Regions from separate parts of the Streptomyces sp. NPDC002851 genome, predicted to be linked through region 2. Evidence: riboswitches for the same ligand, from Rfam matches in the RefSeq annotation. Region 2 holds a riboswitch; the other holds the start of a gene.
What was found. A riboswitch is a leader RNA that binds a small molecule or an ion and turns the genes downstream of it on or off. The one in region 2 is predicted to bind thiamine pyrophosphate.
Positions count from the first base shown of each region.

Region 1 (3,396 bases), on a different contig from region 2:
GGGGTGACGTGCGGCGATGCCGGGCAGGACCCCCGGCGCGGCTACGCCTTCGCCGCTTTCAACGGGACCGCAGGGTCCGCCACGCGCTCCGCGTCGAGGGGTACGCCCGACTCGATCAGGCGGCGCCCCTGCGCCAGGTCGCGCGGACGCCCCACGGCGAGCAGGGCGACCAGGGCGCGGTCGCGCAGCCAGCACACCGACCAGGCCGGACCCGACGGGTCGCCGCGCCACACCAGGGTGTCCGCGGCGGCGTGGTGGCCCGCGTACTGCACGAAGCGGCCGAACTGCTCGGACCAGAAGTACGGGACCGGGTCGTAGACCGCCGGGGTCTCACCGATGATGTTCGCCGCGACGGTGCGCGGGCCCTGCAGGGCGTTGTCCCAGTGGTGCACCAGGAGCCGCTGGCCGTACCGGCCTGACGGGAACGAGGCGCAGTCCCCCACCGCGTACACATCGGGCGCCGAGGTGCGCAGCGCGGCGTCCGCGACGATCGCGCCGTCCGGGCCGGTGTCGATGCCGGAGCCGGACAGCCAGGCGGTGGTCGGGCGGGCGCCGATGCCGACGACGACGGCTCCGGCGGGCAGCCGGGTGCCGTCGTCCAGGATCACGGCGCCGGGCTCGATCCGCGCCACGCGCGCGTGCGTGCGCAGGGCCGCCCCGGCGTCCGCGTACCAGGCGGCCATCGGGGCGGCGACCTCGGCGGGCAGCGCCCCGGCGAGCGGCCGGTCGGTGGCCTCGACGACGGTGACCGCGCAGCCCGCCTCGCGCGCGGCGGTGGCGAACTCGGCGCCGATCCAGCCGGCTCCCACGACCACGATCTCGCTCTGCTCGGCGAGCACCGGACGGAGCCGGTCCGCGTCGTCCAGGGTGCGCAGCAGATGGACGCCGGGCACGCCCTCGGTGCCGGGCAGGCGCAGCGGTTCGGCGCCGGTGGCGAGGACCAGGACGTCGTACGGGACCGGGCCGCGGTCGGTGTCGACCTCGTGCGCGTCCGGGCGGACCCCGGTGACCTCGTGACCGAGGCTCAGCTCGACGTCGAGCTGCTCGAAGTCGATGTCGAAGGCGGAGCCCTCGGCCTTGCCGAGCAGTACGGCCTTGGACAGCGGCGGCCGGTCGTAGGGCTGGTGGGGCTCGGCGCCGATTACCAGGACCTCACCGGTGAAGCCCTGCTCGCGCAGCGCCACGGCGGTCTGTACGCCGGCCATTCCCGCGCCGACGATGACGACGCGCTGCTTCTGCTGCCTCTGCTCGCTCACACGATCACCCTAATCAACTGACGCGTCGTCAGGGAGAGTGGTGATCGAGGCCGGTACGTGACGTAGTGCACAGCACCGGACCCGGCGCCCTTCAGGTGACCGGGGCCAAGAGCTAGGGTGGCCGGCAGAGACCACACGCGGGAGCCCGGACGCACCGGGCTGAGAGGGAGGCTCACGCGCCTCCGACCGTACGAACCTGATCCGGGTCATGCCGGCGAAGGGAGGGGCTGGACGCCCATGCCTCCACGCACAGCGCACACGCCCGCGAAAGCGGCCCCTACTGAAGTGCGTACGCCCACTGAAGCGCGCACGCCCGCTGAAGTGCGCACGCCCACGAAAACGGCCACTACTGAAGTACGGACGCCACTCACACCGCCCTCCGGCGGCAGCAGTCACGACGTACTGGTGCTCGGCGGCGGGATCATCGGCCTCGTCACCGCGTGGCGCGCGGCGCAGCGCGGGCTGCGCGTCGAGGTCGTGGACCCGGAGCCGGGCGGCGGCGCGGCCCGGGTGGCGGCAGGCATGCTCGGCGCCGTCTCCGAACTGCACTACGGCGAGGAGACGCTGCTCGCCCTCAACCTCGCCTCGGCGGAGCGCTATCCGGCCTTCGCCGCCGAGTTGGCGGAGGCGAGCGGCCAGGACCTCGGCTACCGCCGGTGCGGCACGCTCGCCGTCGCGCTCGACGCCGACGACCGTGCCCATCTGCGCGAACTGCACGCCCTCCAGCACCGCTCGGGGCTCGACTCGCAGTGGCTCTCGGGCCGCGCGTGCCGCCGCCTCGAACCGCTGCTCGCGCCGGGCGTACGCGGCGGCCTGCGGGTCGACGGGGACCACCAGATCGACCCGCGGCGGCTCGCCCGTGCCTTGGTCACGGCGTGCGAGCGGGCCGGGGTGACCTTTCACCGGCAGGCGGCGGACCGGCTCACGGTGGTCGGCGACCGGGCGCGCGGCGCGGTGCTCGCGGACGGCACCGAGCTGACCGCGGACCAGGTGGTGCTCGCGACCGGCAGCCGCAGCGGTGACCTCGCCGGGGTGCCCGCCGAGGTCGTACCGCCGGTGCGGCCGGTCAAGGGGCAGGTGCTCCGTCTGACCGTGCCGCCCGCGTACGCGCCGTTCCTCAGCCGCACGGTGCGCGCCGTGGTCCGCGGCAGCCACGTCTACCTGGTGCCGCGCGAGAACGGCGAGCTGGTGATCGGCGCCACCAGCGAGGAGCAGGGCTGGGACACCACGGTCACCGCGGGCGGGGTGTACGAGCTGCTCCGGGACGCCCACGAGCTGGTGCCCGGGCTCACCGAGCTGCCGCTCACCGAGACCCGTGCCGGGCTGCGCCCCGGTTCCCCGGACAACGCCCCGCTGCTCGGCCCCACGGCGCTGCCCGGCCTGCACCTGGCGACCGGCCACTACCGCAACGGCGTGCTCCTGACGCCGATCACCGGCGACGCCATGGCGCACGTCCTGGCGGCCGGTGAACTGCCGGAGTACGCCCGCCCGTTCACGCCCCGCCGGTTCGACGCGCACGGGAAGCGGGACGCACGACAGGACGTACACCAGGAGCCGCTGCCGCAAGACGTACGAAAGGCGTCTCCCCTACGGGAAAGACCCGCCGCACCGGAACACCTCGCAGCAGCAACTCCCGCCGTCCTCGAAGAGGAGCGGACCGTGCGCGAGGAGCAGGCCGTACGCGAGGAGCAGGCCGTATGAGCGCCGCAGCAGCGCCGGACCCCGGAACCGTGCCGTCCGGCATCACCGTGTCCGTGAACGGCGAACCGCAGGACATCCCCGCGGGCACCACGCTCGACGCCCTGGTCGCCCGCCTGAGCGCCGCGCCCTCCGGGGTCGCGGCCGCCGTCAACGAAACCGTCGTCCCGCGCGGCGAGTGGCACCGCACCACCCTGCGCGCCGGGGACCGCGTCGAGGTCCTCACCGCCGTCCAAGGAGGCTGACCCATGGCAGACGACCCCCTGGTCATCGGCGGTACGACGTTCTCGTCCCGCCTCATCATGGGGACCGGAGGCGCGCCCAGCCTCGACGTCCTCGAGCGGTCCCTGGCCGCGTCCGGCACCGAGCTCACGACCGTGGCGATGCGCCGCGTCGACCCGGCCGTCAAGGGCTCGGTCCTCTCCGTCCTCCAGAAGCTCGA
Region 1 covers NZ_JBSFUT010000009.1:166,882-170,277, reverse strand. The annotation lists gene ACWD10_RS12730 (NAD(P)/FAD-dependent oxidoreductase) at 42-1,205, opposite strand; TPP riboswitch at 1,384-1,496, shown strand; gene thiO (glycine oxidase ThiO) at 1,659-2,957, shown strand; gene thiS (sulfur carrier protein ThiS) at 2,954-3,199, shown strand; gene ACWD10_RS12715 (thiazole synthase) at 3,203-3,396, shown strand, end outside.
Region 1: another riboswitch for thiamine pyrophosphate. It lies ahead of thiO (glycine oxidase ThiO); the one in region 2 lies ahead of ACWD10_RS13455 (thiamine ABC transporter substrate-binding protein).

Region 2 (3,396 bases):
TCACCATCAATTGAGTAACCACAACGGCGAGCAACCAGGTCCGCGAGAGCGGCGGCGGTTCAGCCGCAAAAAGGGGCGTGCGGGCTCGTTGTCCACAGGGCGGCGGGCCCGCATACGTATCTCTGCGACACTGGTACGACCATGTCTAAGCCCAAGCCCGGAGAACTCACCTTCGTCGCGCCCCGCGGAGCCAAGAAGCCGCCGCGGCACCTTGCCGACCTCACGCCCGCCGAGCGCAAGGAGGCGGTGGCCGCGGTCGGCGAGAAGCCGTTCCGCGCCAAGCAGCTCTCGCAGCACTACTTCGCGCGGTACGCGCACGACCCCGCCGAGTGGACCGACATCCCCGCCGGTTCGCGCGGCAAGCTCCAGGAAGCGCTGCTTCCCGAGCTGATGTCGGTCGTGCGGCACATTTCCTGCGACGACGACACCACCCGTAAGACCCTGTGGAAGCTGCACGACGGCACGCTCGTCGAGTCCGTCCTCATGCGGTACCCGGACCGCGTCACCATGTGCATCTCCTCGCAGGCCGGCTGCGGCATGAACTGCCCGTTCTGCGCCACCGGACAGGCCGGGCTCGACCGGAACCTGTCGACCGCGGAGATCGTGCACCAGATCGTCGACGGCATGCGGGCGCTGCGCGACGGCGAGGTACCGGGCGGGCCCGCGCGGCTCTCCAACATCGTGTTCATGGGCATGGGCGAACCGCTCGCCAACTACAACCGCGTGGTGGGGGCGATACGGCGGCTCACCGACCCCGAGCCGGACGGGCTCGGGCTCTCGCAGCGCGGCATCACCGTCTCCACGGTCGGGCTCGTGCCCGCGATGCTGCGCCTCGCCGACGAGGGCTTCAAGTGCCGTCTCGCGGTCTCGCTGCACGCCCCCGACGACGAGCTGCGCGACACCCTCGTACCCGTCAATACGCGGTGGAAGGTGCGGGAAGTTCTCGACGCGGCCTGGGAGTACGCGGAGAAGTCCGGGCGGCGCATCTCCATCGAGTACGCCCTCATCCGGGACATCAACGACCAGGCGTGGCGCGGCGATCTGCTCGGGCGGCTCCTCAGGAACAAGCGGGTGCACGTCAACCTGATCCCGCTCAACCCGACGCCTGGCTCGAAGTGGACCGCATCGAGGCCCGAGGACGAGAAGGCGTTCGTCGAGGCCATCGCCGCCCACGGCGTGCCCGTCACCATCCGCGACACCCGCGGCCAGGAGATCGACGGGGCCTGCGGGCAGCTCGCCGCCTCCGAGCGGTAGCCTTCCCGGCCGGGCCCCCGCGGTGAAGGGGGCCCGTCGCCGGTGCAGTACTGTGCATTCGTACAAATGAATTCCGACAGGGGAGCGCCGTCAGCGGCGCTGAGAGTGCGGCAGCGGCCGCAGACCCTCGGACCTGATCCGGGTCATACCGGCGTAGGGAGTCAGCAGCAGTCATGAACACCAGCCTTCGGCGTGCCTGCGCGGCCGCGATCTGCGGCGCGCTCGGCGTCACCGTCCTCGCCGCCTGCGGCGGATCCGATGGTTCCGGCTCCTCCGCCGCGGGGGACGACAAGACCGTCACGCTCGTCACGCACGAGTCGTTCAGCGTCTCGCCCGAGGTCCTCAAGGACTTCGAGAAGAAGTCCGGATACAAGGTCAAGATCCTCGAGAGCGGCGACGCCGGTGAGGCCGTCAACAAGGCCGTGCTGACCAAGGGCAACCCGCAGGGCGACGTCTTCTTCGGCGTCGACAACACGCTCCTGTCGCGCGCGCTCGACAACGACCTGTTCACGCCGTACGAGGCCAAGGGGCTCGACCGCATCCCCGAGGACGTCCAGCTCGACCAGGACAAGCACCGGGTCACGCCCGTCGACACCGGCGAGATCTGCGTCAACTACGACAAGAAGTTCTTCGAGGACAAGAAGCTGGCGCCGCCGAAGAACTTCGACGACCTGATCAAGCCCGCATACAAGAACCTCCTCGTCACCGAGAACGCCGCCACCTCCTCGCCCGGCCTCGGCTTCCTGCTCGGCACCGCCGCCGAATACGGCGACAACGGCTGGCAGGGCTACTGGAAGAAGCTCAAGGCCAACGGCGTCAAGGTCGTCGACGGCTGGGAGCAGGCGTACAACGAGGAGTTCTCCGGCTCCGCCAGCGGCAAGAAGACCGGCGGCGACCGGCCGCTCGTCGTCTCCTACGCCTCCAGCCCGCCCGTCGAGGTCCTCTACGCCAAGCCGCAGCCCAAGGAGGCGCCCACCGGCGTCGCCACCGGCACCTGCTTCCGCCAGACCGAGTTCGCCGGGCTGCTCAACGGCGCCAAGAACGAAAAGGGCGGCAAGGCGCTCCTCGACTTCCTGATCTCCAAGAAGTTCCAGGACGACATGCCCCTGAACATGTTCGTCAACCCCGTCGCCGACGATGCCGAACTGCCCGAGATCTTCACCAAGTTCGGCGCCAAGGCCGACGACCCGCACAGCGTCGACCCGAAGAAGATCGCGGAGCACCGTGAGGACTGGGTCAAGTCGTGGCAGTCGCTCGTACTGAAGTAGAGACCGAAGCACCGCCCGAACGGCAAGAACGGGTCGCCGTACGCGATACGCGCGACGGGCGCGGGGCGCTCGTGCGGCTCGGGCTCATGCTGGGGCCCGTCGCGTTCTTCGGCGTCTTCTTCGCCTACCCGGTCTCCGCGATCGTCGGCCGTGGCCTGCGGGTCGACGGCGGCTGGGGGATCGGGCGGGTCGCGGACGTGCTCAGCGACCCGGACCAGTTGCAGGTCCTGTGGTTCACCACCTGGCAGGCGTTCGCCTCCACCGGCCTTACGCTGCTGCTCGCGCTGCCCGCCGCCTACGCGTTCGCGCGCCTGGAGTTCCCCGGCAAGCAGCTGCTCCGGGCCGTTGTGACCGTGCCGTTCGTGCTGCCCACCGTCGTCGTCGGCAGCGCCTTCCTCGCGCTGCTCGGGCGCGGTGGGCTGCTCGACGACCTGTGGGGCATACGGCTCGACACCACCGTGTGGGCGATCCTGCTCGCGCACGTCTTCTTCAACTACGCCGTCGTCGTCCGCACCGTCGGCGGCCTCTGGGCCCAGCTCGACCCGCGCCAGGAAGACGCCGCCCGCATGCTCGGCGCCTCCCGGCTCGCCGCCTGGCGCCGCGTCACCCTGCCCGCGCTCGGACCCGCCGTCGCGGCCGCCGCCCTCATGGTGTTCCTGTTCACCTTCACCTCCTTCGGCGTCGTGCAGATCCTCGGCGGACCCACGTACGCCACCCTCGAAGTGGAGATCTACCGGCAGACCGCGCAGCTGCTCGCCCTCGACACCGCAGCCGTCCTCACCATGGTCCAGTTCGGGTCCGTCGGCGCGATCCTCGCCCTGCACGCCTGGACCGTACGGCGCCGCGAGGCCACCCTCAGGCTCGTCGACGCCGC
Region 2 covers NZ_JBSFUT010000010.1:92,723-96,118, forward strand. The annotation lists gene rlmN (23S rRNA (adenine(2503)-C(2))-methyltransferase RlmN) at 142-1,254, shown strand; TPP riboswitch at 1,323-1,431, shown strand; gene ACWD10_RS13455 (thiamine ABC transporter substrate-binding protein) at 1,428-2,522, shown strand; gene ACWD10_RS13460 (ABC transporter permease) at 2,609-3,396, shown strand, end outside.